One region of the Mucilaginibacter lutimaris genome, then DNA from elsewhere that is predicted to be linked to it. Evidence: riboswitches for the same ligand, from Rfam matches in the RefSeq annotation. Region 1 holds a riboswitch; the other holds the start of a gene.
What was found. Region 1 has a riboswitch for S-adenosylmethionine ahead of ACFQZI_RS05760 (SusC/RagA family TonB-linked outer membrane protein). Riboswitches for the same ligand answer to the same signal wherever they lie in the genome.

Region 1 (15,888 bases):
ATTGCTGGGCCAGGTTGGCGGTATACCAATGGGCAGAATGGCAGAGCCAAGTGAGGTTGCCTCGTTGGTGCACTTCCTGGTATCGCCCGCGGCGGCGTATCTTACCGGTACAAACTACGCTATAGACGGTGGTTCGTTACCTGTTGTACTATAATAGCATTAAGAGGTGTGAGGACGGATTCGAACCGTCGTATGAGGTTTTGCAGACCCCCGCCTAACCACTCGGCCACTCCACCTTATTAAAGGCCATGTATTTTTACATGGCCTTTCTAATTAATTTACATCAAACCATAGTTTGGTAGTAAGCACATCTGCACCCTGGCCGGCAACCGCGGTTTTATAATTTACACCATTTAAAGATTGTTCGGTGCCCGGGTATATAAATCTTACCGGCAGTTTACCGTTAAGTGTACCGGCAACAGCCGGTGCCAGTTGCGGGTAATCAAGCCTGCGCCACTCGGCAAAGGCTTCTAAACCCTGCCCAAACAGGGCTATCCACTTTTGCTCGCCAATAGATTTTTTAAAATTAGCAGCATCATATTGCACCGCAGGTGATGCAGTGTAGGTATTTATTGCTGCATCAGCAATGCCGTATTGTTTAAGCGAGACTGTAATGGCTTGCTTATAAAGCTCGGCGGGGTTTTCTGCTGTAAAGCCGCGTGCGGCAGCTTCGGCACGGTCAAACAATACTTCGGCATAGCTTATAATAACAGCAGGGGCGCCCGGCGCCAAAAAGTAAGCTCCAGGCTTTGATGTTTTGGTAAAACCGAGGTTGCTGGCATCGCCCACCAATAAGCCGTTAGGGATGCCTACATAGGTTTTAGGTGTCGCGTCCTTAGTCGGGCTGGCGTAAACCGGCAGGCGCGGGTCATTTAGCTCGAACAACTTATCTACTATGGTTTTGCTAATGCGGTAATCATCGCGTGTGTCAAACAAATTGCTGATGGGGTTTTGGTTTGGTGATGACAGGTAAACCAGCTGCGCGGTTTCATTATTGGCGCTGATGTAGCCACTGCCTTCGGCTTGTATCTCTGCCAATACCTGCTTTGCTTTCTCAGGTTCGCGGTCTGCAATTCTTAAGGCTATACGCAGGCGTAGCGAATTGGCGAATTTTTTCCAAAGCGAGATATTGTTGTTATAGATCACATCACCGGCAATAGCTTTACCAGAAGTATTTAACGATGCCTGCGCTGTTTTTAAATCATCCAGCAAGGAAAAATAAACATCCTTTTGTTTATCATAAACAGGGGTAAGATACTCGGTAATATTTGATGCCTGGGTGTATGGGATATCGCCATAGTTATCTGTCAGCAAAGTAAACACCCACGACCGTAATACAAGCGCCACTCCTTTGTAATTAGGGTTTGCCTGCGCATCAGCCAGTTTTATGATCTGGTTAAGGTTAACAATACTACGGCTATAGCCAACTGTCCATAAGTCCTGGAAGGAGGTATTAGTGTAAATATATCTGTCTGGGTCTGTGTACTGTATTTTTGCCCAATATTGTACAAATAGCAGGCTGGCATCCATATTATTAGCTGTTCCCCAATAAGTATCGGCGGTAGCTTTAATGGCGCCGGTTAATAAGTAATCGGGCTGGGCAACCTGCGAAGCGTTGGGGTTCTGGTTTATATCTACCAGGCTTTTTTTGCACGATACCGCCGATAATAAAAGCGTTCCGGATAATAGGAGGGTTGTATATTTAAGTTTCATGATCTTGTTAGAATTTAAGGTTAATGTTAAAACCAATGTTGCGCACTGTCGGGAGTGTCAGGTCTTCCAGCCCCTGTCCGTTGCCCGTATTAAAGGCGGTTTCGGGGTCGATGTTAGGTACGTTTTTATGGATTATCCAAAGGTTACGCCCAACTAATGATACTGTGGCAGATTGCAGGCCAATTCCTTTAACCCATTGTGAGGGAAAGGTGTACCCAATTTTTACCTCGCGGAGTTTAACATAAGAGGCGCTGTAAACAAAAGCTTCATCTACGTTGGTAAAGCCCTTATAGTACGATTGAGCGGGAATAATAGTAGTGTTGGCTGTACCATCGGCTTTTACGCCTTTAAAGATCATACCATCATCGTAAACAGTTTCACCGGCTGGTGCGCTTGCTCCGGTATTAACTTGTACAGCTCCAGCAGACGTGTTGTTACCGGGGTAGTAATAACTTAAGCCGCCGTTTGCCGCGCCGCGGCCCGGCAGGGTAGAGGCCAGCACGCCGGTGTAAGTGCCTGTACGGTTAGTATTTGAATAGATAGAGCCGCCGATACGTGCGTCTACCAAAAAGCTTAAGTTTATGCCCTTATAGCTAAAGCTGTTGGTAATGCCACCTAACCAGTCTGGTGTAAACTTACCAAGGTCCTGATTGGTGGGGTTAATAACCGGGGTGCCGTTTGCTCCAATAATAATATTACCGGATGCATCACGCTGATAGGTGGTACCAAACAGGGTGCCATACGGTTTACCTACAGCTGCCAGTACCTGCACAGTACGGTTTGTTCCGATTGTGTAGCTTTGCAGTCTTCCTTCGTCGTCAAGCGAATTTACTTTGCTGCGGTTACGCGAGTAATTTACGTTTATATCCCACGAAAAATCTTTTGTTTTTACCGGTGTAAGGCCTAATTGTACCTCCAGGCCTTTATTGTTTATTCGCCCGCCGTTAATAAGCTTTTGGCTGTAGCCGGTAGTTGGGCTAACCAACACGCTCAGGATCTGGTTAACACTGTTGGTGTTATAAACACTTACATCAAGCCTAACCCGGTCCTTTAAAAAGCCTAATTCTACCCCTGCTTCGCCGGATGTAGTTATCTCCGGTTTCAGGTCGGGGTTAAGATATGTACCCGAAGCATTTTGCTGCGGGCTCGATCCAAACGGCGCGATAAAATTATATGTGTTTATTAACTGATAGGCTGTAGCAGGCTTACCCACACGAGACCAGCCGCCCCTAAGTTTAGCATAACTTAAGAGATCGCTTTTAATATCGAGGGCTTCTGATAATATTAAACTCCCGTTAACTGATGGATAAAAATACGACAGATTATTTAAGGGCAGGGTAGAAGACCAATCGTTACGTGTAGTGAAATTCAGGAACGCGTAATCCCTGAAACCAACTTGTGCCGAAGCAAAATAGCTATACGTTTTTGTGCGTGCATAATCGTTAGATGAAACCAGCGGATCGCGCGAATTGCTTAACGTATACAGGCCCGCAACTGCCAGTTTTGGTGCAAGCTGGTAGTTACGCTCAAGTAAATTAGTTGCTATGTTACCGCCGGCTAATAGATCTATACTGAAATCTTTGTTTAACTTTTTGGTGTATTGTAAACGGCCTTCGGTATTGGTTTCGGTAATGCCGTAAGCATCCTCTTCGTACGAGCCAAATGGCGTGCCATTGGTGCCATAAGCAATGCGGCTTTTGCGGCGGTCATTAGAATAATCGGTACCTACGCGCAGGTTGGCAGATAGGCCGCTGATGATCTTATAATTTAATTCAATACTCCCGATAAGACGGTTTTTGTGTTGGCCTACTGTATTTTCGTAAGCAATAAAATATGGGTTACTATAATAGCTGTTATTCCAGTTTATATTATTACCCGCAGCATCCCGGTAGTTTTTGAGCTGATCAATATCAACCTGGCGGCCAAACCATGTAAATTGCAGCATGGTACTTGTTGCGCGCCTGCCGTATGCGCCGGGTAAGTTGTCGGCATCGTCTTTTATATAATTAGCTATAGTGGTGACGGTTAATTTGGGCGTTGGCCTAAAGGTGCCGTTAAATGAAAATGTGTTACGGCCCTGCGACGAGTTTGGTACAACCCCGGTTTGATGAAGGTTGTTATACGAGATCCTGTAGTCAAACTTTTCGTCGCTACCGGCTAAGGCCACACCGTTGTTATAGGTAACACCTGTTTTAAAGAAATCGCGCACGTTGTTAGGATGTGCTACAAATTGTGCGGGTTGCCCGTTAGAAAAGAATTGGGGTATTAGCCTACCGTCTAAGGGTGGGCCCCAGCTTTCGTCTACACCGTCATTTACACCACCTCCTTTACCATCAACGTAGCTGAATTTTCCATTCGAACCCTGGCCATATTGGTTTTGATAATCGGGGAATACTTTTAGCGTAGCAAAAGTAGTGTTTGAGTTAATGGTTATACCAAGGCCTTTGGCGCCTTTTCCTGTTTTTGTTTTAATGAGTATAACACCGGCGGCAGCACGCGAACCATATAACGCAGCAGCGTTAGGCCCCTTTAGCACGCTTACGCTCTCTATATCATCGGGGTTAATGTCTGCCAATGGGTTGGCAAAATCGCGCGAACCATTGGTGCCAAGGCGTTGTATATTATCTACTATAATACCATCAATAACAAATAATGGCTGGTTTTCGCCGGCAATAGAGGTTTCGCCCCTGATGATAATGCGGGACGAGCCCATATCTCCCTGGCTGCTGGTTACCTGCACACCAGCCACTTTTCCTGCAAATGAATTGATCAAGTTAGTTTCTTTGGCTTCAGAAAAATCCTTTGATTTTAAACCCTGCACCGCGTAACCTAACGATTTTTTGTCTTTAGATATGTTAAGTGCGGTTACCACTACCTCGTTAAGGGAATTAGGTGCGTCTTGTAAAACAATTCTTAAAGGAGTGCCATCGTTGGTAACAGTTATTTCCTTGGTTGCGAAGCCTATATACGAGATCTTTAATATATCATTCGCATTTGCTTTAATGTTGAATTTTCCTTCAACATCGGTTTGGGTGCCGTTTGTAGTTCCTTTTACGGCAATAGTAACACCCGGCAGGGGTTGCCCGTCTGAGGCAGCGGTAACTACCCCGCTAACCTGTATAGCCTGGGCGTTTGCCTGCTGTAGGGTTAAAAATAGCAGTATAACTGCCAATATGGGTTTGTAAATTTTAAACATGGTTTTGTTTTTTTGTTTGTGATAAACGGCCAATACAAGTTATAGCAAGCACACACAAGGTTGCCGAAACACCGCAAACCAGTTACTTAAATAATTTGTAGAAAATAAATGGATAATGATTTCCCCGGGGTAATTAGCAGGATGCTAACCCAGGTAAATAGTTGCTAATTAACAGCAGCAACAACACATGGCAGGCATGCGGGCAGGCAAGAACAGATCGATGCAGAAATTTACTAAGCTTAACAGGCTACTTCGTTCAATAAGGGTAATAAGTGCTTTCATATAAAATTTAACTAAATTTTAGTTCGCGGTCTAATTACCAATTAACCTCGTGGGCGCAAATGATGATATAATGATTGCCCTGGTGGCACGCAAACAATTTGCTTACATTATCTTTTCTGCATTGCTACAGATAGGAATTAGCACCTTTATACCTTTGGCGTACAGGTTGCTAAGACATCATCGGGCCTATCCCTCAGTCTTTCTTGATAATTAGTTAAGAACTATTTCGATGCAAATATAAAACATAAATATATAAAGTCTATAGTTTTTATAGAAATTATTTATTTAATGCATTTTCAATCGCTTAGGAATAAAATAGAAGAAGTTTCGAGATCAGATATTGTGAACACGGTATAGGTTCGATGCATATTACACTAAGTTACTTAGGCATTATTTCAAAATCTTCCTGGTGCGCAAACATTCTTCCCTCATGTTCCCAATTGAGTGTAAGCTTCCATTTACCTTCACTACAATTGTTTACCGGGATTTCCAATAAATTATCTTTCGAACTCTCAACCTTTATACGCAGGCAAGTGTCGGTACAGTTAACCGGCGATAGGACCGCGTTCCCCTTAACCGGGTGGTTAAAATTAAATTGTATAGTTTTCATGGGGCTTACAGATTTATAGCCCAATTTAAACCACTACTCTTATTAAAAAAATGACTATAGTCAGTTATTCAATGTTTAAAAATTAAATAGCGGTTGCTTAAGTAACATATCCTCAAAAGCTTGTAATTGCGCCCGTGCATTATCTGGTAGTAGCTGTATCTCGCTAAAAATGGTTTTGTAGTAGTTTATACCGTTTAAAAGTTGTTCTTTAAATTTAAACATTTGTTTGCTCTTCTTATCAGTTAAAGTCGCCATGCTATGCTGAATATCTTTTTGGAGATAATTCATATAAAGTTCAAGCTCTTTTATAAACATATGCGGGCGCGCGGCATTTTTTAAAATATCAAGTTTGCCATAAATATGTCCAACCATTTCATCCAACGAAAATGTTTTTTTAAAGTAGGCAAGGTTCGGCCCCGGGCAAATTGCTACAGCGGTATTCTCTTTAGGTTTGGCAATATTGTACTTGATATATGCCGAGGAGCAAAGCCCTTCGCAAAGGCAAATTTTTTCGGTTATGGTGTCAAATAATGCTTTATGCTCGGTCTCCGGTAAATGCAATTCTTCAAGTTGTTTTATTTTAAGGTTTTGATATTCTCTTGACGCGGTGCAAATGGGTTGAGCTGTAAACTCGGTATTACTACAAAGGAACTTTTTGGTGCAGGGGCTGCCGGGCCTGTTGTTGTGGATGCGAGCTAACCTAAGCTGTTCTGATGAACTGGGTTTAAAGTTATTGAACAATATTCCCATTGGCGATGAATTGCTTAAATAGTAGTCGCTTTCTGTGGCGCCGGTTAACTTGCTAAGTGTTTCGTCATCAACATTAGTAGCTTCGGGTACCAGCAGGAAGGGGCTGCCCCAACCTGTAGCATCAACGTTATAATATTGTTTTAAAAAGTTATTTTCTTCTGCAGTACCTATGCCGCCTTGTACACTTATCTTTTGCGCGGGCGGTTTGCTTGTAAATATCCCTTTTTGTACAAGCGCACTGTCATACAGTGTATATAGTTCGTCAAGCATTTCCGCACGGCGGGTTTTAAACTCGTCCAAAATAGGTCCCAGCAGATAACCCTCTGTTGCAAAAGCATGCCCGCCGCAATTCAGGCCCGATTCTATTCTGAATTCGGATATCCAAAGCCCTTTTTTTGCCAGGAATTTTGCCTGTATAAATGCCGAGCGAAAATCGCTTACTTTAAGTATTATCTTCTTTTTAAGCTGCCCGTTATTATCCGGGTAAAAATCAGCGAAGTTTTCTAAATAGCTATATAACTTCGGGTTCATACCTGCCGATAAAATAACTGATGACTGAAGATCACTTTGCGCAAAACCCCGCAATGCGGCAAGCGCGTCGGTATTTTCATCACCGGTATAGTTGCCATCGGCGTTAAAGTTCATTTTATCTACCTTGGCCATAATATTTACATCTATAGACCCTTTAGTGATATTATTACGAAGTATAGTTTGAAATATTTTTTTTTGTATTCCATCCGGATACTCCATCATCAAATCGTAGCCTTGTTTTAGCTGCGATGTTTCGGGCAATAAGTCAAAGTAGCGGCAAAGATCGGATCCCGCCTCAAAAGGTTGCTTTCTTAAAACCTCAAATTGCTCATCAACCAATTTTTTAATAAGGTTTAAATAAGCAGTAATACGTTTTGCGCGATAATCTGCGTCTGTTTTTTTAAGAGGCGTAAACGCCTGGCCGTTTTGGAGCGAGTGATGCTCGCGCATACGTTCTATCAGTTCATCATCAACAATAGACATAACCGATGATATACCGTAGCGTGCTACCTTAAGTGGCGTATCGATAGAAAAACCTAAACCTAAAACGGGGATATGGAATGTATGGCTCATGGGCCAAAAGTAACCCGCCTTTGTATGGCTAAAACTGACCACCGTCACTTTTTGCCCTAATCGTCATCACTATTTATCAGCCCTAAAACAGGCAGTTTTGGATATTAAATATCCACAAATGACGGAAAGTATTTTTAAAGAAAAAACCACCTGTTACCACTGCGGAGACGAGTGCTTAAGCACAAACTATATAGTTGAAGACAAGCATTTTTGCTGCCTGGGGTGTAAAAGCGTTTACAGCATACTATCAGCTAATAACCTTTGCAGCTATTATAATTTTAACGACCACCCGGGCTTAACACGCAACCGTACAGCTAAGCGTTTTGATTACCTTGACGAGCCCGGCATAGTGAACGAATTGTTAGATTACCAGGACGAGGGCCTCGCTATAGTTACCCTATATATCCCGCATATTCATTGCAGTTCGTGCATTTGGCTGCTGGAAAAACTGAACAAGTTTAACCCAGCCATATTGTACAGCCGGATAGATTTCCTGAAAAAACAGTTAAATATTAAGTACCATCCTAAGCAGCTTACGCTAAAGCAACTGGTTGAGCTGCTTTTTGATATTGGTTACGAACCGCTAATAAGCCTGCAGGATGTTATTAAAAAGCAGAACCGCGTTAATGATAAAGACAACCTGGTACAGCGTATTGCTGTTGCCGGATTTTGCTTTGGCAATGTAATGCTGCTTAGCTTCCCCGAGTATCTTGGGCTGTCTGCTTTAGAGCAAAACTTTAAGCATTTTTTTGGCTGGTTAAATATCCTGTTTTCGCTGCCTGTAGTATTTTACAGCGGGCACGAATACTTTGTTTCGGCGTGGCAAAACCTTCGTAACAAAGTTTTAAATATAGATTTTCCACTGGCCCTGGGTATAGCGGTATTATTTGCCCGAACGGTTATTGAAATATTAACGCATGCAGGCGCCGGTTTTGCCGATACGCTTTGCGGGCTGGTGTTTTTCTTGCTGGTTGGTAAGTTTGTACAGCGCAAAACTTATCATCACATCTCGTTCGAGCGCGACTACCGCTCGTTCTTCCCGGTGGCGGTGCAGGTGGTAACAAATGATACTGAATACCCCGTTCCGCTTGCCGACCTTAAAGTTGGCCAACGGATTGTGTTGCGCCATAACGAAATTATCCCTGCCGATGCCATCTTACTAAAAGGTGAGGCCCTGATAGATTTTAGCTTCGTAACAGGCGAATCGGTACCGGTTAGTAAAACCCTGGGCGAGATAATTTATGCCGGCGGCAGGCAAACCAGTGAGGCTATAGAGTTAGAGGTGGTAAAACCTGTTTCGCAAAGCTACCTCACACAACTTTGGAACAACGAAGCATTTGCCCGCCGGCAGGATAACCGCATGCAAACTTTTAACGAGCGTATTAGCAAATACTTTACAATAGTATTATTAGCTGTCGCTTTTGGTTCGCTTATTTTTTGGCTGCCAACAAGTTTAAGCAGGGGGCTGGCAGCTTTTACGGCGGTGTTAATTGTTGCATGCCCCTGCGCACTGGCGCTAAGCACGCCGTTTACCATGTCGGCGGCGTTAAGCATATTCGATAGGAACCTTTTTTACTTAAAAAACACGGCTGTAGTAGAGCAGTTGGCCAGGATAGATACTGTTGTATTTGATAAAACAGGTACCATAACAACAGCTACCGACAGCCAGATAACACTTACAGGCACACTATCGCCTTTAGAGGCAGAGTTGGTTTACAGCACCTGTGTAAACTCTAACCACCCGCTATCGCGGATGATATGCCAATATCTTGGTAGGGTTAAAAAACACGGTATAGATCATTATAAGGAAACGCCCGGCGAGGGTATAAACGCGCTGATAGGTAAGCATCATATACGTATTGGCAGTGGTAAATTTTTGTTTGGCGAGGTTGAAGAATCTGTAGGGCAAACCCGTGTACATATGCTTGTTAACGGGCGTTATTGCGGTTATTTCGCTTTCAGGCAGCAATACAGGCCAGGTTTGCAGCAAACCGTGGAGGATTTATCATTATATCAAACTTTCCTTATTTCGGGAGATAGTGATCATGAAAAAAATGAATTATTGCACGTGTTTAAAACCGCCGACAGGATGGGTTTTAATCAATCGCCGCAAAATAAGCTCGATTTTATACAACTTTTACAGAGGTTAAAAGGAAAGGTGATGATGATGGGCGATGGCCTTAACGATGCCGGCGCCCTAAAGCAAAGCGACCTGGGCATAGCCGTAACCGATAATATCAATAACTTTTCGCCCGGCTGCGATGCCATATTAGATGGCCGGTCGTTTAACAAGCTGCCCGCTTTTTTGAGGTTCTCTAAAAGCACGGTAGTTATCATTCATATTTCATTTTTAATATCGCTTACCTATAACCTTATTGGTTTAAGTTACGCGGTTACGGGCAACTTGTCGCCTTTAATTGCGGCAATACTTATGCCTTTAAGCACAGCAACAATTATTTCTTTTACCACTATTGCAACACACTTCGCAGCAAAAAGGAGGGGGCTGTTATGAGTATCATATATTTTTTAATCGGATGCAGCGTGCTTTTGGCGCTCGCATTCTTAACCGCGTTTTTCTGGGCACAGCGTACGGGCCAAAATGATGATCTGTACACCCCGTCGGTACGCATTTTATTAGACGATGAGATCGAAGCCGACGAAAAAAAGTGACCGCTATCATCTTTTCTTAAAATCCCAATCATTCTTAGCCTGCCCGGCTTAAAATATTTTTACAACATCAATAAACAACACATATGCAGCCCGAAAAATTTTACTATGACAATAAGATCGTAAGAAATTTTGGTATAGCCACCATTGTTTGGGGTATTATCGGAATGACAGTAGGCCTTATTGCAGCCATCCAGTTATTTAAGCCCGGTATGAACATGGGCAACCAGTACACCACTTTTGGCCGTATCCGCCCGTTGCATACCAATGCGGTGATCTTCGCATTTGTGGGCAACGCCATATTTATGGGCGTTTACTATTCCTTACAGCGGTTGTTAAAAGCCCGCATGTTCAGCAATTTTTTAAGCAATGTACATTTTTGGGGGTGGCAGCTTATTATACTGTCAGCCGTTATTACCCTTCCATTAGGCTTAACAACATCTCACGAGTATGCCGAACTGGAGTGGCCAATTGATATTGCCATAACCATAATTTGGGTAGTATTTGGTATCAATATGTTTGGTACCATATTTAAGCGCCGTGAACGCCATTTATATGTAGCTATTTGGTTTTACATAGCCACATTTGTAACAATTGCTGTTTTGCATATAGTTAACTCATTCGAGTTACCGGTTTCGGCTTTTAAAAGTTACATGGTTTATGCCGGTGTGCAAGACGCGCTTGTGCAGTGGTGGTATGGCCACAATGCCGTTGCGTTTTTTCTGACTACGCCATACCTGGGCATGATGTATTACTTTTTGCCTAAGATGGCTAACAGGCCTATTTATTCATACAAACTTAGTATCCTTCACTTTTGGGCGCTGATATTCATTTATATATGGGCCGGCCCGCACCATTTATTGTATACAACATTACCGGGCTGGGCGCAATCTTTAGGTATCGCGTTTTCTATAATGCTTATTGCACCAAGCTGGGGCGGTATGATAAATGGCTTGCTGACCCTGCGTGGCGCCTGGGATAAAGTGCGCGATGATGTTGTACTTAAATTTATGGTTGTTGGCTTAACCGCTTATGGTATGGCCACGTTTGAAGGCCCTATGCTATCGCTTAAACAGGTGAACGGCCTTGCCCACTTTACCGATTGGATAGTAGCACACGTGCACGTTGGCGCCCTTGGCTGGAATGGCTTTTTAACCTTTGCTATCTTGTATTGGCTAATACCGCGCATCTATAAAACTAATTTATATTCCAAGAAAATGGCCGGGTTCCATTTCTGGATAGGCACATTAGGTATCCTGTTTTATGCTATACCCATGTACTGGGCCGGTTTTACCCAAGGATTGATGCTTAAGGAATTTACACCCGAAGGCATGCTTAAATACCCTAACTTTTTAGAAACCACCCTGCGCATCATTCCTATGCACGTAATGCGCTCTATTGGCGGTACTTTTTACTTGTTGGGTGCAATTGTTATGGCTTATAACCTTGCCCGCACCATGATGCAGGGTCAGCTGGTAGCCAACGAAGCTGCCGAATCTCTGCCGTTAGAGCCTGTAAACGCGGCTGCCGAAAGTGGCTGGCACCGCAGGCTGGAACGCAGGCCAATTCAACTGATGGTGGGCGCGCTGATCGTGATATTGGTAGGTACGGTAATTGAGCTGATGCCAACTCTAACCATATCATCAAACGTGCCTACAATAGCCAGTGTAAAACCTTACACGCCGCTGGAATTGCAGGGAAGGGATATTTATATCCGCGAGGGCTGTTCTAATTGTCACTCCCAAACCGTAAGGCCGTTCCGGTCAGAAACTGAGCGGTACGGCGAGTACAGTAAAGCCGGAGAGTTTGTATATGATCACCCATTCCTGTGGGGATCTAAGCGCACCGGTCCCGACCTGGCACGCGAAGGGCAGAAGTATGGCAACGCCTGGCATTATAACCACATGATGGACCCACGGCTGATGTCGCCGGGTAGTATCATGCCAAATTACGATTGGCTGCTAACCCAAACATTAGATACTACAACAACCCGTAGCAAAATAAATGCTATGCGTACGCTAGGTGTACCTTACGCGGCAGGTTACGAAAACCGGGCAAATGCCGACCTGAACAAGCAAGCGCAAGATATTGCCGACAACCTTGCTAAGGATAAAATAAAAGTAAAAAGCGATAAAGAGATCATTGCCATTATAGCTTACCTGCAAAGGTTGGGTGTAGATATAAAAGCAAATAAAACCGCCAATAAATAATAAAACCATGTTTAAACAATTCACCGAGAACATTAACGGGCACCAGGTTTACCTGCTTAGTTCGCTGGGTATATTCCTTGTATTTTTTATTGTTGTTGCCATTATCCTGTTCCGCTTAGGCAAAAAACATGTAGACCATATGAGCGCGCTGCCGCTGAGCGACAATGAGACAGATCCACTTAAAAACGTTTTGCAATGAAAAGGGTATCGTTCACTATAATAGCAGCTTTATTTGCTGCACAATCTGGTTTCGCCCAAAATGACAGCATGGTATCAGATGAAGTAAAAAACTACATAGGGTATGGAGCTATCATAACCATGTTGCTGTTATTTTTAGGTGTAATGCTCGTTTTATTACGAACATTTAAAGTGTTAACCCGTGTTATCCTTAAATCGCAGGGTTATACTAACCAGCAAATAGCGGCAGAATTACAGCCCGTTAAAAAAGAGAAGAAGCCAAAAGGCGAAGTATGGAATAAGCTTTTATCGTTAAAACCCCTATATGAAGAAAAAAGCCTGCTGATAGAACATGAATACGATGGGATACAGGAGCTTAATAACCCAACACCGGCCTGGTTTATGGTACTCTTTTATTCAACCATCATTTTTGGTATTGGCTATTTATTGGTTTACCACGTGTTTGACATTGGACAGCTGCAGGATGCCGAGTACAAAACAGAAATGGCGCAGGCAGAAGTAGCAAAAAAAATATACCTGAGCAAGGCTGCTAACCTGGTAGATGAAAATACAGTTAAATTCTCATCAGATCCGGCAATTCTGGTAGCAGGTAAGGCTATCTTTAAATCTACCTGCGCGCCATGCCATGGCGATAACGCGCAGGGTGCTGTAGGGCCAAACCTAACAGATGAGTATTGGCTGCATGGCGATAAGGTGAACGACATATTTAAAACCATTAAATACGGCGTTCCGGCTAAAGGTATGCCAACCTGGGAAAAGCAGTTATCGCCAAAGCAAATAGCCGATGTAGCAAATTACATTTTATCGGTGCAGGGTACCCATCCGGCTGGTGCTAAAGAACCGCAGGGAGATAAAGTAGTAAGTGAAAAATTAGCCTCTAATTAATAGTGTAATGGATACAGTTGTAAGTGACGCGCGAACAGAGAAAAGGCAATGGCTGTATCCATCCTTACGAAAGGGAAAGTTATACAAATGGCGGTCGGCAATCAGCTATGTGTATTTACTGTTCTTTTTCGCGGGGCCTTTCTTAAAAATTGGTGGCCAACCGCTTTTACTACTCAACTTTATAGAGCGCAGGTTTGTAATCTTAGGCCAGGTTTTTTGGCCGCAGGATATTTTCCTGTTTGTAATAGCAACATTGGTGTTTGTGGTTTTTGTAACGCTTTTTACAATAACATTCGGGCGGGTATTTTGCGGATGGATATGCCCGCAAACCATTTTTATGGAAATGGTTTTCCGTAAAATAGAGATTTGGATAGAGGGTGACGCCAACAAGCGACGCAAGCTGGATGCCGGCGGGTGGACCAACGAAAAGATCTTAAAAAAAGGTGCCAAGCATTTTATCTTCATACTGCTATCGTTTCTTATCGCCAACACCTTTTTGGCTTATGTTATTGGCAGCGAAAGCTTAATGCAAATAATTACTCAGCCGGTTGCCGCCCATGTTGTTGGGTTTATCAGTATATGGGTGTTTACAGCTGTTTTTTACATGGTGTATAGCCAGGTACGCGAATTGGTTTGTACTGTAATATGCCCCTATGGCCGGTTGCAGGGGGTTTTGATAGACAAAGATACCGTTGTAGTGGCTTATAACGATGTAAGGGGAGAGCCGCGCGGCAAATTGCGCAAAGATACCAACCAATCCTTAAAAGGTGATTGCGTGGATTGCGACCTTTGTGTAGCTGTTTGCCCTACGGGTATTGATATAAGGAAGGGCACACAGTTAGAGTGTATTAACTGTACGGCTTGTATAGATGCCTGTAACCATGTTATGGAAAAAATAAACAAGCCGTTAAACCTGGTGGGGTATTATTCGGAAAACATGATAAAGAATAACCAGAAACCAGCGTTTACCTGGCGCATGGCTGGTTACAGCGCTATAATGGTTTTGCTGATAGGCGTATTAAGCTATTTTATATTTAGCCGCAAGGATATGGATATAACGGTGATGCGCGGCGCAGGCATGCTTTACCAGGAACAACCGGGAGGATACATCAGCAATATTTACAACGCCGAGATCATCAATAAGTCTAACGTGACAAGATCAATAACCATAAGTACAACCGATCCGGCTTTTAAGATAAAATATATTCAGCCGCCGGGAACTATTGAAAAAGGAGGAGCGGTAAAAGTGGTGTTTTTTGTGATGATGTCTGCTTCGGCCATTCATTCGCCAAAAACAACGATTAAACTACAATTACTAAGCGGCGATAAAGTAATGGACACTCAAAGTACATCATTTATTGGCCCAATAAACAATTAACGATATGAACTGGGGAAAAGGATTAGTTATAGGGATGCTTCTTTTTATGAGTTTTATCATCAGCATGAGCTTTTATATGTTTAAAATGCCCGCCGATGATTATGACCATCAGTATTACGAAAAAGGCCTTAACTATAATACAGATTACGCTAAAGAAAAACAGGTTATTACCGATAAAGCCCGGCCAATAATTAAGCAGCTTGATGGCGAAATTTCTATCGCGTTTAAACAGCCTGCTACAGGTACAATAAAATTAATTACTCCGCTTGGCAAAAGTAAGGACCTGATATTTGCCTTAAATACCGGCCAACAAAATTACGCGACCATACCGGTAAATAAATTAAGTACCGGGAGGTGGGCTATCAGGATAGATTGGAACAGCGGGAATATCGGTTACTTATACCAACAGGATCTCTACATAAATGGAAAATAGCCAGGTAGCATTTTTAATTGGCCTTTTTGGCAGCGTGCATTGCGTTGGTATGTGCGGGCCCCTGGCTTTTAGCATCCCATCAGCCCAAAAGTACCGGTGGCTGTTGGTTGTTGATAAACTGCTTTACAACTTTGGGCGTATAACCACATATGCCGGGTTAGGGTTACTTTTAGGTACAGTAGGTAAGCTGTTATGGCTATCTGGCATGCAGCAAATACTTAGCATACTAAGTGGTATATTTGTTATAGCGTTTGGGGTTTTCAGGCTTGTAAAGTTTAAAGGATTTGCAGGTTCTTATGCATTCCCCTGGTTTTATAAAGCGGTTAATATGGGTATAAAACACAAAGCAGGGCATTTTGTATTAGGGATACTTAATGGCTTTTTACCCTGCGGTTTTGTGTATGTAGCACTTTTTGGCGCGCTAAATACCACCTCGCCGGCCGATGCCGCTATATTTATGTT
Region 2 (15,888 bases), 1.0 Mb from region 1:
ACCCCAACCGGGTGAATGGCTCATAAGATCAATAGTTAAATTTTTATTAGTTGAACTTAAACCCTAAGCCCAACGAGAACACCTGGTTGCGGTAATCGGGTGCGAAATCGCTGTTAGAATAATTTTTATCAAGATCGATAGCGTAGCGGCCCCTTAACTCAACATTACGGTTTAGGTTGATACCTACACCAATAACGCCCGATATATAGCTTTTATCGCCACGGTACGTGTACTCTGGCTGGCTAATGGTATTAAAGCCGTCATCAAAAGTGTTGCGGGTAGATGTAATGAAGGTTAATTGCGGACCGATCACAAAGTTAAAACCCGGCACCAACCTAAATTTAGCTAACAGCGGGATATCCACATAATTGGTGCGTTGCTTAAATGTACCGTCGATAGTTTCGGCCTTATATCCCTTTTGCGAAAACAAAACCTCCGGTGCGAACGATAGCGGATAGGCAATAGGCACTTCAAAAGTTAAACCTGTGTGCCAGCCTGCAATGGTGCTGGTGCTAAAATCGGAGTTATAGGCATCAACAGTATTTGAAAAGTTTACGCCCGCTGCAAGGCCAACTTTTGGCGTATAAAAGTCGTCGCCTCCGCGCCGGTTTTCATAACGTTGCACGGGTGGTGGGCGCCTAACAACGCGGCGGGGGTAACGGCGGTCGTAACGTTGCGCGCTAACTGATCCGGCAACGGCAATCAGGCAAATGGTCATCATTAGAAATTTTTTCATCGGTTACGTTTTTTAATTGTTGGTTGTTACTGCAGCTTTGGCCGCAATATTTCTTGTTTGTTAATTTTATAACGTATAGAGTGAAATTCCTGGCCAAGGTTTATTCGTATATGCGATATAAATCATTAGCGGGGTAAAACAATTAGCCGTAATTGAGATTTAAGCTACATTTGGATAATAATGAAACAAAGAATTTACACTGCCGGTTGTCTTCTTTTAATGTTTTGCCTGTTTAGCCGGGCAGGCATCGCTCAAAATAAAAGCTTTATAGCCACCATAACCGAACAAAACCGCTGGGTAGATTCGGTATATAAAAAGCTGAGCCGTAAAGAACGCATTGGCCAGCTGTTTTATGTGCGGGCGCATACCAACAAAGGCAAGGCTTATGAAGATTCTGTCGCTGCTATTATCCGCGATGAACATGTGGGTGGCCTGGTATTCTTTCAGGGCGGGCCTGTTAGGCACGCCAATCTCATCAACCTTTATCAAAAACAATCAAGGGTGCCACTGCTGATAGCGATGGATGGTGAGTGGGGCCTGGGTATGCGTTTAGATTCATCGGTATCGTACCCTTACCAAATGACCCTGGGCGCTATACAGGATAATAACCTTATTTATAAAATGGGGCAAATGGTAGCTTATGATTTTAAGCGCCTGGGCATGCACATTAATTTCGCGCCCGATGTGGACATCAACAATAATCCAAATAACCCGGTGATCAATTACCGCTCTTTTGGTGATAATAAATACAATGTAGCAAAAAAGGGGATAGCCTATTTTACAGGTATGCAGGATGCAGGTGTTATAGTTTTTGCCAAGCACTTTCCCGGCCATGGTGATACCAACGTAGATTCGCACTTTGCCCTGCCTCAGTTACCATTTACCCGCGGCAGGCTGGATTCGTTGGAAGAGTACCCTTTTCGCGAAGCCATTAACGCGGGCATAAGCGGTGTGATGATAGCGCATATGAACATCCCGGCGCTTGATAGTACTAAGAATTTGCCGTCAACCCTTTCGCGCCCCATAGTTACGGGTGTTCTTAAAGATTCATTGAAGTTTAAAGGTATTGTAGCATCAGATGCTATGGAAATGCAGGGTGTTGTAAAAAACTTCCCGAATGGCCAGGCCGACGTAAAGGCATTTCTTGCAGGTAACGACCTGATAGAACTATCCGTTAACTCAAAAAACGGGGCTAAACTTATTCTGAAAGCTATCAGGAAGAAACTGATAAGCAAAGAGGAGTTTGAAGCAAAGATCAAGAAGTTACTGGCAGCCAAATACTGGGCAGGCTTAAATCAATATAAGCCGACCATCCCGGCAGGCATCCCGCAGGATATAAACCGCCCTGCCGCCGCCGAACTGATACAGCAGCTGGCAGATGCCTCCATTACGGTATTAAAGGGGGATAGCCGAACCATACGGCAGGACCCTTTGAAAAAAACGGCAATCATCAGCATTGGGTTAGACAGGCCAACGGTTTTTCAAATGGAACTATCAAAATGGTATGCTAATAGCATGATTTTCCACGTAGATAAAAACATGGGCGTACCCGAAATGAACCGGATGCTGCAAATGTTAAAGCAATACCCGCAGGTTTTTGTAAGCATACATGACACCCGCACCCGCCCCGCCAGCAAACTCGATTACAGCAATAACGTAAAGCTTTTAATATCTGAACTGGCTGCTAAACCAAACGTAGTAATGAGTGTTTTTGCTAACCCATATACGCTTGCCGGCCTGCCGGGGATAGAAAAAAGCGCCGGTATTTTAGTGGGCTACCAAAAAGATGATGCCATGCAGCGCTCGGCCGTAAAAGTAATAACCGGATTAATGAAACCGGCTGGCAAATTACCCGTAAGTGTAAATACGTTTTTCCCTACAGGTACAGGGGTAAGTTTTTAATTGCTTGCCAGGGCTTTTTTAAACGTAGTATCATTGGCGTTAAGTACGCGGTAGTACGCATTATTGCCCCATTTAAAACGGGCGGCATTGGCTTTTACCAGCGTTTTTATGCTTTCTTTAGATTGCTGCAACTCCAAAGGGTTAACTTGTTTAATGGTTTGTGAGGCATAACCCATAAAATTTTTTAGCCCATCATCACTAAGGTTGTATTGCTCAATAAAATTATCGGCAGTAGGGTATCTGGATAACACAGGTTGTAGCCTGTCAATAATATAAGCGGTAAAAAGCTGGTTTTGAGCAAGCTGATCAACCAGATTGGTGTTTTGAGTGGTATCTGCAGGTACAAAAATGTCGGGCATAATTCCTCCGCGGCTAAGTACTTTACGGCCTTTAGTAGTGTGGTAGGTTGCCGCCCCCAAAAAAGCGCTGTCGTTTAAGTTACTGCCGGCATTCATAAACTCGCCTTTATGCATCCTGTTAAGCAGTTCGTTACGATAGCTGGCCAGGCCGTTTGCATAGGATTTTTGTATAGATCTGCCCGATGGGGTATAATACCTTGCAACCGTTAGGTTTATAGCCGTACCATCGCCAAACGGAAACTGCTGCTGCACGAGGCCTTTACCAAATGACCGGCGGCCAACTATTGTGGCCCTGTCAAGGTCCTGCAAGGCGCCTGCCAGGATCTCGCTGGCCGATGCCGAATACTCATCGATAATTACGGTTAGGTCACCCTTTTCGTAGCTGCCCGAGTCGGTAGCAAAATAATCGGTACGCGGCTCGTGGCTGCCTTTGGTATAAACTATTAGTTTGCCTTTCGGTAAAAACTCATCGGCCAGGCTGGTGGCTGTATTTAAATAGCCGCCACCATTGCCGCGAAGGTCAAGCACCAGTTTCTGCATGCCATCGGCCTTTAATTTTCTAAGGGCATCCCTAAAATCAGTATCGGTGGTTGACGCGAATTTGCTTATTTTAACATACCCGGCGCCGCCAACGTTATAAGCGGCGTCAAGGCTGCTCAGGGCAACACGGTCGCGTTTTATCTGGAAATTTTTTATTGTGTGAGCCCCATCACGGCTAATGCCAAGGCTTATCTGCGTATCTTTTTCGCCCCTGAATGTTTTGCTGATGTGTGCTATATCCAGCCCCGTACCCGAAAAAAGTTTGCCATCAACAGTTATCACCCTGTCGCCAACCTTAACGCCTGCTTTTGCCGCGGGGCCATTGGTGTTAACCTGGGTAATTACAAGTGTATCGCGCAGCAACTGGTATTCTAAGCCAATGCCGGTAAAGCCACCCTCTAACCGCTCGTTAATAGAGCGGGCCTGTTGTGCGGGCAGGTAAACCGAATGAGGGTCGAGGTTTTGCAGCAGGTCGTTAACAGTTACGCCTTCAATACTGTCGGTATTTACCGAATCTACATACTTATTAGTGACTAGTGATAGCACACGCGAGATTTTATCGGGGCGGGCGCTCAGGCCAAGCCTTTGCCCTACCATATCGCCATTACTAAGTAATATGCCGATACCTATCCCTATCAAAATCAATATAAGCGTCCTGAAAATTATTCCCGCAGTTTTTTTCATGTGTAAATGGCCATCGCAAAGCTAATAAATAGCAGCTATTGCTTATAATTTATATCACCTTCGTTGCTTTGATGTTTTTTATTCAATTTTGTTAAAAAATATCAGCCTCACCCTGCCCTCTCCAAAGGAGAGGGTCCAAACAAGTGAAGCTTAAAGTCCTCTCCTTTGGAGAGGATTTAGGTGAGGCGTAACTTTAATGCCAAAAAATGGAAAGAAGCACCGAAAAAGATTCGAAATATAACGGCTTGGAGAACATGCCGCTGCATGAGCTTTTGCAGAACATTAATAACGAAGATAAAACTGTACCATTGGCCGTAGAGAAAGCTTTACCGCAGATAGAAGCACTTGCAAAAATAACTACCGACCGAATGAAAACAGGTGGCCGCCTGTTTTATATTGGCGCGGGTACCAGCGGCAGGCTGGGCGTTGTTGATGCATCTGAATGCCCGCCAACATTTGGTGTTCCGTTTGATTGGGTGGTGGGCATCATTGCCGGGGGCGATACCGCCATACGCAAAGCGGTAGAATTTGCCGAAGATAACACCACCCAGGCCTGGAAGGACCTGCAGGAGTTTAATATAAATGAGGGCGACGTAGTAGTGGGCATAGCAGCATCTGGCACTACGCCTTATGTTATTGGCGGCTTAAAAACGGCCAACGAGCATGGCGTTGCCACGGGATGTATAGTTTGCAATGCAGGCAGCCCGGTAGCCGCGGCAGCCCAATACCCCGTAGAAGTAGTAACCGGCCCCGAGTTTGTGACCGGCAGCACCCGTATGAAGGCGGGCACCGCGCAAAAGCTGGTTTTGAATATGCTCAGCACAAGTGTTATGATACAATTGGGTAAGGTAAAGGGTAATAAAATGGTTGATATGCAGTTATCAAATGATAAGCTGATACAGAGGGGAACCAATATGGTAATGGCCGAAACAGGCTTGTCCGAAACCGAAGCCGCGGCCCTGTTAAACCAATACGGGAGTGTGCGTAAAGCAGTGGAAAGTTTAAAAAATAAATAAAGAATTTAAGCCTCATCCTTAGGGGAGGTTTGGAGGGCGCTACATGCACGAAATAGAACCATATTACCGCTGGCGGGATGATTACGTAGCATCGGAGGATGAGAATTCGCCGTTTTACGCTACACAGTATAGCGAGTTTGAATTTGACAAGCAGGTGTATAATTATTTACTGCACCCGCAGTGGGATTCTTTTGGGTCGAACACGTTGTACTTAAAGGTTTTGTATGTGGATTACGACCGGGGTTACAGCATTATAGAATTTATTGGCGAATGGAACGATGCCATTAATAACGATATTATGCTGATGAAGCGTGAGTTGTATGACCTTATGGTTGATCAAGGTGTAAACAAATTTGTGTTAATTGGAGAGAATGTTTTAAACTTCCATTACTCTGATGATAGCTACTATGAAGAGTGGTTTCAGGAAGTGGAGGATGGATGGATAGCTGGGATTAATTTTCAGGAACACGTTATCCGGGAGTTTAAGAGCGCTAATATCGATTACTACATTAACTTTGGAGGCCAGCTGGATGAATTAAACTGGCGCGCGTTAAAACCTTTGCAGGTATTTAAAAAAGTTGAAGAGCAATTAACAAAAAGGCTAAACTAATCAATTGCCATAGTTGAGCAACCTTTGCGAAACATTAACAACAATAGGTGTTACTTTGCGTTCAAACATTATTATATTCGTATAAATAATTTTCTAAAGATAAATGGAAACTAAAACTAATAATTTCGAATACGTTTACGACAACGTAAGCTACGTTGAAAACCCCGAAGCATCCCGTAAATTCATTGCAAATGTTTTTGTTTGGATGTTTGTGGCTTTAGGGATTTCTGCCCTTTGTACCTACACATTTGCTTTCGTTCCCGAGCTATCAGGTATACTGCGCGACCCGGAAACAGGCCGTAATAACATTTTAGGTACTGTTACCATGTTTGCGCCTTTTGTGTTAGTGCTTATCATGTCGGGCAGGTTGCATAAAATGAGTGTTGTAACTGCGTCCATCATGTTTATAGCCTTTTCGGCCATCATGGGGATAAGCCTTAGCTATATATTTTATATTTATGGTTTTGGCACTATCTCGACAGCATTTATTACATCGGCCATTGTTTTTGGCGTAATGGCCATTGGAGGTTATACAACCAATCAGGATCTGACAAAATTTGGCTCTATCCTTATCATGCTGTTAATTGGCGGTATCATCGCCACCGTGTTAAACTTATTCATCTTCCACAGCGGAAGTTTTAGTTTATTAATTAGCTACGTATTGGTGGCAGTATTTGTAGGCCTTACCGCCTACGATGTGCAGAAATTAAAACGCATTGGTGCAGGCTTAGAGTACGGTAGCGCCGAAGGTAAAAAGACTGCTATAATGGGCGCTTTAACCCTTTATCTTGATTTTATTAACCTGTTCCTTTTATTGCTGCGCATATTTGGCGGTAACAGGAGATAATAGGTTTAAACCATATTGAAGAGCCGCCTGCAATAACAGGCGGCTTTTTTTTTTTAAAGAGTTTACTTACACGGTCATTGCTTCGCTCGACCCCTCTTTTCGCTTCGCGGAAAGAGGGGTCCAAAATAATCCCCGCTTTGCGCAACAGAGAGGGGCAGGGGGTGAGTTAATCGTTAAAGATTTTGGCTAAAGCCAGTTTTGCTTGTTTGCCATCCGTCTCATTTATGGGACGGCAATGAATTTGCAGTTAGCTTGATTAAATGTTTTATCTTGTAAAAATTGAAACACGGCAAAAATCATTGCCGTTGGCTTCAGCCAACGGATAGCAGGCAATTGCGTGTAATTTATACGCTTGCACTTTACAACATTATTATTCATCTTTGCATTGCTTATGGAGAAAGACGGAGGGATTAGACCCTGCGATGTCTTAGCAACCTGTTACTTAACAAGGTGCTACATTCTACTCAAACCAAATGAATGGCTTGAGACAGATAAGTGAAAGTCAATTCAACACCCGACTTTTCGAGTAAGCTGAGTTTTGAGATTTCATAGATAGTTTTTTGATTACACCGATTTCGGTTGCGATCATTTTTAATCGGTGCAATCATCAAAAAAAAATCGGTGCAATCATAAACATGGATATTAGAAAAGAACTACAAAAACGCATATTGGTTATTGACGGTGCTATGGGTACCATGATCCAAAGGTACGAACTTGGTGAGGAGGACTTTCGCGGGGAGCGTTTTCGTGATCATCCGTCGGACCTTAAAGGCAATAACGACCTGCTAAATATAACCCGCCCGGATGTGATCAAGGCTATTCACGCCGAATATCTGGACGCCGGTGCGGATATCATAGAGACCAATACCTTTAGTACACAAAAAATATCACTGGCCGATTATCACCTCGAAGAACTTGATTACGAATTAAGTTACGAAGGCGCGCGCATTGCCCGTGAAGTGGCCGACGAATACACTAAAAAAGATCCGTCGAAACCACGCTTTGTGGCTGGCGCCGTTGGCCCTACAAACCGCACGGCTTCTTTATCGCCGGATGTGAACGACCCCGGTTACCGCGCCGTTACGTTTGATGACCTCGCGCAGGCTTACTATGAGCAGGTGCGTGGTTTGGTGGATGGCGGCTCGGACGTGTTGCTGGTCGAAACCATATTTGACACATTGAACGCCAAAGCAGCGCTGTTTGCCATACAACGATATAAAGACGAGTGTAAAGCCGCAGGTAAAGATTACCCTGCGTTCCGTGAGACAGGGGGGATTATGATCTCCGGTACCATTACCGATGCATCGGGTCGTACCCTTTCCGGGCAAACGGTAGAGGCTTTCTGGAACTCTATCAGTCACGCAAACCTGTTATCGGTAGGGTTGAACTGCGCTTTGGGCGCTAAAGAAATGAGGCCCCATTTAGAGGAGCTTTCTGCAAAGGCAGGTGTATTTATCTCGGCTTATCCTAACGCCGGTTTGCCGAATGAATTTGGCGCTTATGATGAAACACCGCACGAAACCGCCCACCAGGTGGATGATTTTATAAAAGCCGGGCTTGTAAATATTGTAGGTGGTTGTTGTGGCACCACGCCCGACCACATTAAATGCATTGCCGAAAAGGCTGCAAAATATCCGCCAAGACAAATTCCTCAAATAGAGCCTTATTTAAGATTAAGCGGACTGGAAGCAGTAACCCTTACTCCCGAAACAAACTTTGTAAACATAGGCGAGCGTACCAATATCACCGGGTCGCCCAAATTCTCCAAACTCATCTTGGCCGAAGATTACGAGGCTGCCCTTACTGTTGCCCTGCAGCAGGTAGAAGGCGGCGCGCAAGTCATAGACATTAACATGGATGAGGGGATGATAGACTCGGAAGCGGTGATGGTGAAATTCCTGAATCTGGTTGCCAGCGAGCCCGATATTGCCAAGTTGCCCATCATGATCGATTCGTCCAAGTGGACGGTTATTGAAGCAGGCTTAAAATGTTTGCAGGGAAAAGGCATAGTAAACTCTATATCGCTGAAAGAAGGTGAAGAAAAATTTAAAGAATATGCGCGTAAGATCTTAAGCTATGGCGCTGCAGCCGTAGTGATGGCCTTTGACGAAACAGGACAGGCCGATTCACTGGAGCGCCGTAAAGAGATCTGTGAGCGCAGCTACAGGATATTGGTTGATGAGGTTGGCTTCCCGCCGCAGGATATCATCTTCGACCCGAATATATTAACCGTAGCAACCGGCCTCGAAGAGCATAATAACTACGCGGTAGACTTTATTGAAGCTACCCGCTGGATAAAACAAAACCTGCCGTTGGCAAAAGTAAGTGGCGGGGTAAGTAATATATCATTCTCGTTCCGTGGTAATAACGTGGTGCGCGAGGCCATGCACTCGGCATTCCTCTACCACGCCATTAAAGCGGGATTGGATATGGGTATCGTAAACGCCGGGATGCTGGAGGTATACGAGGAAATACCTAAAGATCTGCTGGAACTGGTTGAGGACGTACTGTTAAACCGCCGACCAGACGCTACAGAGCGCCTGGTAGAGTTTGCCGATACCATAAAGAGCAAAGGCAAAGAAGTGGTTCGTGATGAGGAATGGCGCAAAGGCCCGGTAGAAGAACGTTTGTCGCACGCGCTGGTAAAAGGTATCATCGAGTATCTGGATGATGACGTTGAAGAGGCACGACAAAAATTTGCCAAACCGCTGGAAGTCATCGAAGGCCCGCTGATGGACGGCATGAATGTAGTGGGCGACTTGTTTGGCGCCGGCAAGATGTTTTTGCCGCAGGTAGTGAAATCCGCCCGTGTTATGAAAAAGGCGGTGGCTTACCTGCTGCCCTTCATCGAACAGGAAAAACAGCGTGTTATAGATGCCGGTGAAGATAGCAGCGGCAGCCGCGCCAATGCCGGTAAGGTGTTAATGGCTACCGTAAAAGGCGACGTACACGACATCGGGAAAAACATAGTAGGCGTAGTATTGGCCTGTAATAACTTCGAGGTGATTGACCTTGGGGTGATGGTGCCCGCGCAAAAAATTATAGAAGAAGCAAAGAAACAGGAAGTAGATATTATAGGCCTGAGTGGTTTGATCACCCCGTCGCTAGATGAGATGGTGCATTTCGCTAAAGAGATGGAGCGCGAAGGATTTAGCATTCCGTTGATCATCGGCGGCGCAACTACCTCGCGCATTCATGCCGCGGTAAAGGTAGCCCCGCATTACTCGGGTGCTGCCATACACGTGCTGGATGCATCGCGCAGCGTAACGGTTTGCAGCAGCCTGATGAACCGCGATACCCGCGACAGTTATATACAGGGTATTAAGGATGAATACACCAAAGCCCGCGAAGCGCATGCTAATAAGAAAAACGACAAGCGTTTTGTAAGCATTGAACAGGCGCGTGAGCAGAAGTTTCAAATAGATCTTAAAACGGTTGCGCAAGCTCCTGCATTTTTAGGCACAAAGGTTTTTGAAAATTTCCCGTTGGAAGAGTTAGTGCCGTATATAGACTGGACGCCATTCTTCCACACCTGGGAGCTTCGCGGCAGCTACCCTAAAATTTTTGCCGACAAGTTTGTTGGCGACGAGGCCAAAAAACTTTTTGACGATGCACAGGCATTGATGAAACGCATAGTCGACCAAAAATTATTGCGCGCGAGTGGTGTTATCGGTTTTTGGCCGGCTAACAGTGTGGGTGATGATATTGAGTTATATACGGATGAGAGCCGCCAGCATTTGTTGACGCGTATTCATACACTTCGCCAGCAAAATGAAAAAGTTAAGGGCGAACCGTATTATGCCCTGTCGGATTTTATTGCGCCTAAAGATAGCGGTGTAGCCGATTACTTTGGCGGCTTTGCAGTAACAACAGGTATTGGATGCGACGAATTGGTTGCCGAATTTGAGGCCGACCACGACGATTACAACAGCATCATGACCAAAGCCATTGCCGACCGTTTTGCGGAAGCCTTTGCCGAAAAGATGCACGAATTGGTACGTAAAGAATATTGGGGTTATGCTAAAAATGAGCAACTGGATACAGACGAACTGATCAAGGAGGAATACCAGGGCATCCGCCCGGCACCGGGGTACCCCGCTTGCCCGGATCACACCGAGAAAACAACTTTGTTTGAGATCTTGAAAGCGGAAGATAACGCCCACATGCACCTTACCGAAAGCCTGGCCATGACACCCGCAGCATCCGTAAGCGGATTTTATTTTTCGCACCCTCAAGCCAGGTATTTTGGACTAAATAAAATAAGTAAAGACCAGATAGAAGATTACGCACATCGTAAGAATTTATCGGTTGATACAGTTGAGCGTTGGCTTGGGCCGAATTTGAATTATTAAGTGGTGTGGGTGCCAGAGCGAGAGCGAGACATAAATAAGATATAATGAATTATACCGATTTGGAAGCTTGGAAAGAAGCTCGAATTTTAGTGAAGCAGGTTTGCAGCCATATAGCATCCTTTCCTAAAGAAGAGATATATGGCTTGCAGTCTCAAATCAAAAGATCGGTAATTTCGATTCCATCCAATATCGCTGAAGGCTGTGGAAGAAGCCATCCAAAAGATTCGATGCGCTTCTTTTTTATAGCAAGGGGCTCAGCTTATGAATTAGAAACACAATTATATCTTTCTTTTGACCTAAACTTTCTTGACGATATTATACTTAAACAACTTTTAGATAAACTTATAAGGGTTAGAATGTTACTCGCTGGCTTAATCAATCATCAGAAATCTAAGATAAAAGATTAGTCCCACACTCATAACTCACACTCGCACCCACAAACATGAAGATAACAGAGCATATTCAAAATGCAGCAGGGAAAACACTTTTTTCCTTTGAACTAATACCACCTTTAAAAGGTCAAAGCATTCAGGGAATCTATGACGCTATCGACCCGTTGATGGAGTTTAAGCCGCCGTTTATTGATGTAACATCGCTGCGCGAAGATTATATTTACAAGCAGCACGAGACCGGCTTGCTGGAGAAACTGGCGTACCGTAAGCGCCCCGGCACAATAGCTATCTGCGCGGCTATCATGAATAAGTATAAGGTAGATACCGTTCCGCATTTGCTGTGTGGCGGGTTTACTAAAGACGAGACCGAGAACGGCCTCATCGACCTGCAATTTTTGGGTATCGATAACGTATTGGTCCTTCGCGGTGACGCGCGCCGCGGCGACGCTTCTTTTGTGCCCACACCAAACGGCCACTGCTATGCTACCGAACTGCTACAACAGGTGGTAAACATGAACAATGGTATTTACCTGCACGAACATTACGAAGGTATCATGAAAACCGACTTTTGTATTGGCGTTGCCGGGTACCCCGAAAAACATTTTGAGGCGCCAAACCTAAAAACGGATTTTAAGTATTTGAAACAAAAAATTGATATGGGTGCAGGCTTTATTGTTACCCAGATGTTTTTTGACAACCAAAAGTATTTCGATTTTGTGAATAACTGCCGGGCCGAAGGTATCAACGTGCCGATAATACCCGGACTAAAACCTATTACCACTTCAAAGCAATTGATCAACCTGGCAAAAACATTCCATATCGATATACCCGAGGCATTAAGTGATGCCATACACGACTGCAAAGATGAAAAGAATGTAAAAGATATAGGTATCGAATGGATGATAGAGCAGTGTAAAGAGCTGGTTAAATTCGGCGCGCCGGTACTGCACTTTTACACTATGGGTAATCCCGGCCCTACAAAAAGGATCGCCGAGGCGATATTTTAACTACTATAAAAGCAAGTCATTGCGAGGAACGAAGCAATCTCCGAATTATGTATAGCCGTATGTTTTGTCATGCTGAGCGATAGCGAAGCATCTAATCGCTGGCATGCATTCGGTGATTGCAAAGTTCAATAATAGATCCTTCGCTATCGCTCAGGATGACAAACAATAAAAACAAGTAAGGCCCGACTAATCGTCGGGCCTTACTTGTTTTACATCAAATGACCATACTTATATCCCTTGCGGTTTCATTTTTGATGCTGCAACTACTGCTTTGTAGGCGTTAACCACACCGCCTGTTTTTGATAAGGTTGTAAAATCAACTTTTTCGGTTTGACTGCCCGGTTTCAAAACCATAAGGCCGGTTACCGGTGTGGCCGATTCTAAGATGGCTTGCTTAACTTGTTTGGCTGTTAGTGTTGGATAATACTCTAATATCAATGCGGCAACACCTGCGGTAATTGGCGATGCAAAGCTGGTGCCATCGGCAGTGTTAAATTCGGCATCCATGTTTACTGATGTTACCTTAACGCCGGGAGCAAATACATCCACTTTCTTTTTACCATAGTTGCTGAACGATCCTGCAAGGTTCGCGTCGGCCTTATCGGCAGATGCACCCACGCTGATCACGTTATCGGCATCAAGGGCTGATCCGTCTTCAAACATGTCATTTGGAAACTCGGGTTTGGTATCTACATCCAGGTTATCGTTACCGGATGCCTGAATCAGCAATACATTTTTAGCGGCCGCGTATTTAAAAGCCTCGTCTACCCAAGCTTTATGCGGGGAGATCTTTTTACCAAAGCTCATGTTAATTACTCGTGCGCCGTTATCAACAGCGTAGTGTATGGCATTGGCAATGTCTTTATCGTACTCGTCGCCGTTTGGCACGGCTTTAATAGCCATAATGCGCACATTATCGGCAACGCCATCAATACCGTATTTGTTATTACGTACAGCGCCTATAAGGCCTGCAACGCCTGTGCCGTGCTCAGCATCGGCAAATTTAAGCAGGTTGCTGCCATATGGCTTGCCATCGTTTACATTAGGGTCGTCGCCTACAATGCGTTTGCGTGCATCCAGGTCTGGGTTAACATCATTGTTAAGCTTGGCAAGGTACTCGCTCAGGTCGTTAATGATCTTGGCGCTGGTTTCATCACCACCTTGCTGCTCAAAAACAGATGCCCACACATTTTTGCTTTGTTTAACAGTATCGGTAGCAGCTGTTATTTTAGCAAGGTCGGCTTTTTTAAATGACGCGCCCGCTTTTAAGTTAAGCGCCTTTTTAATGTAACCGCTGGTGGCCATCAGCGCGTTCATTACGGGTTGTAGCTGCTGTATCTCGGTTTTAGATTTGTTGTAGGTTTCGTTATGCTGTAGCTTTACCTTTTCCCAGTAAGCAAATTCCTTTTCGCTGCCGGCAGGTGCGCTGGTAAGGTTTTCGTATTTGATTTTAAGCCTGTTGTACTCGCGTACCTCTTCGGTAGTTTCGGTAAAATCGCACTTGCCGCCCGGGCCGCCTAAAAAGTTCCAGCCGTGTATATCGTCAACATAGCCATTCTTGTCGTCGTCAATTCCGTTACCGGGAATTTCTTTAGTGTTGGTCCAAAGTACAGGTTTAAGATCAGCCTGGGCGGTATCTATCCCGCTATCAATAGTGGCAATAACAACTGTTTTGCTTTTTTTGCCTTTAACAAACTGGTACGCCTGGTTTAAACTGATGCCGTAGTAACCGTCGGTTTTAAGGTCCATCAGATGCCAGTTCTTTGGCAGTTCGGCAGCCGGTTTTGGTGCAACCTGTGCGGTAACATCAATGCTTATTAACAGGGCGGCGCTTATTAATGCGCCGGTAATGGTCTTACAAAATTTATTCATAAAGGGATATTCGTGTTTTAAATTTTAATATCGAACACCGAATGCCGAATGATGAAGTTAAAATTCGGCGTTCGAAATTCGATATTCATTATTCGATATTATTGCTTTTCGGTTTCCTTAATTGTTCTACAGGTCAAATTTAATGCCCTGCGCTAATGGCAACGTTTTAGAATAATTTATAGTATTGGTTTGTCGCCTCATGTAAACTTTCCATGCGTCACTTCCGCTCTCGCGGCCGCCGCCGGTCTCTTTTTCGCCGCCAAAGGCACCGCCTATCTCCGCGCCCGATGTGCCGATGTTAACGTTGGCAATGCCGCAGTCAGAACCCGCGTACGAAAGGAAAGTTTCTGCCTCGCGTAAATTGTTGGTCATGATGGCCGATGATAAACCCTGCGGAACGCTGTTCTGTAGTTCAATGGCTTCCTCAATGGTTTTGTATTTAATAAGGTAAAGTATTGGCGCAAAGGTTTCGTGCTGTACAATTTTATAATGATTTTCTACTTCGGCAATACAAGGCTTTACATAACAACCCGATGAGTAAGCATCGCCCTCCAGCTTGCCGCCTTCAACCACAAATTTGCCACCTTCGGCTTTGCATTTTTCGATAGAATCGAGATACAACGCAACCGCGTCCTGGTCTATCAGTGGGCCCATGTGGTTAATCTCATCCAGCGGGTCGCCAATTTTTATCTGGCCATAAGCGCTAACCAGTTTCTGTTTAAAAGCGTCGTACACACTTTCGTGGATGATGAGCCTGCGGGTGCTGGTACAACGTTGACCGGCAGTACCCACCGCGCCAAATACAGCGCCAATAAGCGACATGTCAAGGTCGGCATTTTCGGTGATGATAATGGCGTTGTTACCCCCAAGCTCTAAAAGGCTTTTGCCAAGGCGCGCTCCAACAGCAGCGCTAACAGCCTTGCCCATACGGGTAGAGCCTGTAGCCGAAACCAGGGGTACACGGGTATCGTTACTCATTATCTCGCCTATCTGGCGGTCGCCAATAATGAGGCAGCTAACCCCCTCATCAACATTGTTTCTTTTAAATACTTCCTGCGCTATGTGCTGACAGGCGATGGCCGTTAAAGGTGTTTTTTCGGACGGTTTCCAGATGCAAACATCGCCGCAAACCCAGGCCAGCATAGCATTCCAGCTCCAAACGGCAACCGGGAAGTTAAAGGCAGATATTACCCCAACAATGCCCAGCGGATGATACTGCTCATACATGCGATGTTCGGGGCGTTCGCTGTGCATGGTAAGGCCGTAAAGCTGGCGGCTAAGCCCCACTGCAAAATCGCAAATGTCAATCATCTCCTGCACCTCGCCGTAACCTTCCTGCAGGCTTTTGCCCATTTCGTAAGATACCAGGGTACCCAGCTCCTTTTTATTTTCGCGCAGCGATTCGCCAATTTGCCTCACAATTTCGCCACGTTTTGGCGCGGGGATGGTACGCCATGTTTTAAACGCTTTTTGGGCGGTTTCTACAACGGCATTATACTCATTAGCATTAGCAAAGGTGGCTGTTGCTATTTTCTTTCCATCAGTTGGCGATATAATGTCTTTTACCTGCG

Region 2: linked by a shared signal. The riboswitch ahead of metH (methionine synthase) and the one ahead of ACFQZI_RS05760 (SusC/RagA family TonB-linked outer membrane protein) in region 1 are both predicted to bind S-adenosylmethionine.

Annotation. Positions count from the first base shown of each region.
Region 1 is NZ_JBHTIA010000003.1:1,086,029-1,101,916, forward strand. Features, by position in the region: gene ACFQZI_RS05745 (SDR family oxidoreductase) at 1-154, shown strand, start outside; tRNA gene ACFQZI_RS05750 (tRNA-Cys) at 165-236, opposite strand; gene ACFQZI_RS05755 (SusD/RagB family nutrient-binding outer membrane lipoprotein) at 274-1,713, opposite strand; gene ACFQZI_RS05760 (SusC/RagA family TonB-linked outer membrane protein) at 1,721-4,909, opposite strand; SAM riboswitch class I at 5,296-5,404, opposite strand; gene ACFQZI_RS05765 (hypothetical protein) at 5,571-5,801, opposite strand; gene ACFQZI_RS05770 (hypothetical protein) at 5,877-7,655, opposite strand; gene ACFQZI_RS05775 (heavy metal translocating P-type ATPase) at 7,774-10,167, shown strand; gene ccoS (cbb3-type cytochrome oxidase assembly protein CcoS) at 10,164-10,325, shown strand; gene ccoN (cytochrome-c oxidase, cbb3-type subunit I) at 10,409-12,532, shown strand; gene ACFQZI_RS05790 (hypothetical protein) at 12,540-12,731, shown strand; gene ACFQZI_RS05795 (cbb3-type cytochrome c oxidase N-terminal domain-containing protein) at 12,728-13,615, shown strand; gene ccoG (cytochrome c oxidase accessory protein CcoG) at 13,623-14,993, shown strand; gene ACFQZI_RS05805 (FixH family protein) at 14,998-15,426, shown strand; gene ACFQZI_RS05810 (sulfite exporter TauE/SafE family protein) at 15,416-15,888, shown strand, end outside.
Region 2 is NZ_JBHTIA010000003.1:84,995-100,882, forward strand. Features, by position in the region: gene ACFQZI_RS01160 (porin family protein) at 47-736, opposite strand; gene ACFQZI_RS01165 (glycoside hydrolase family 3 protein) at 917-2,638, shown strand; gene ACFQZI_RS01170 (S41 family peptidase) at 2,635-4,221, opposite strand; gene murQ (N-acetylmuramic acid 6-phosphate etherase) at 4,428-5,237, shown strand; gene ACFQZI_RS01180 (hypothetical protein) at 5,281-5,847, shown strand; gene ACFQZI_RS01185 (Bax inhibitor-1/YccA family protein) at 5,951-6,694, shown strand; SAM riboswitch class I at 7,081-7,192, shown strand; gene metH (methionine synthase) at 7,330-11,046, shown strand; gene ACFQZI_RS01195 (four helix bundle protein) at 11,091-11,453, shown strand; gene metF (methylenetetrahydrofolate reductase [NAD(P)H]) at 11,489-12,445, shown strand; gene ACFQZI_RS01205 (S8 family serine peptidase) at 12,674-14,317, opposite strand; gene amaB (L-piperidine-6-carboxylate dehydrogenase) at 14,444-15,888, opposite strand, start outside.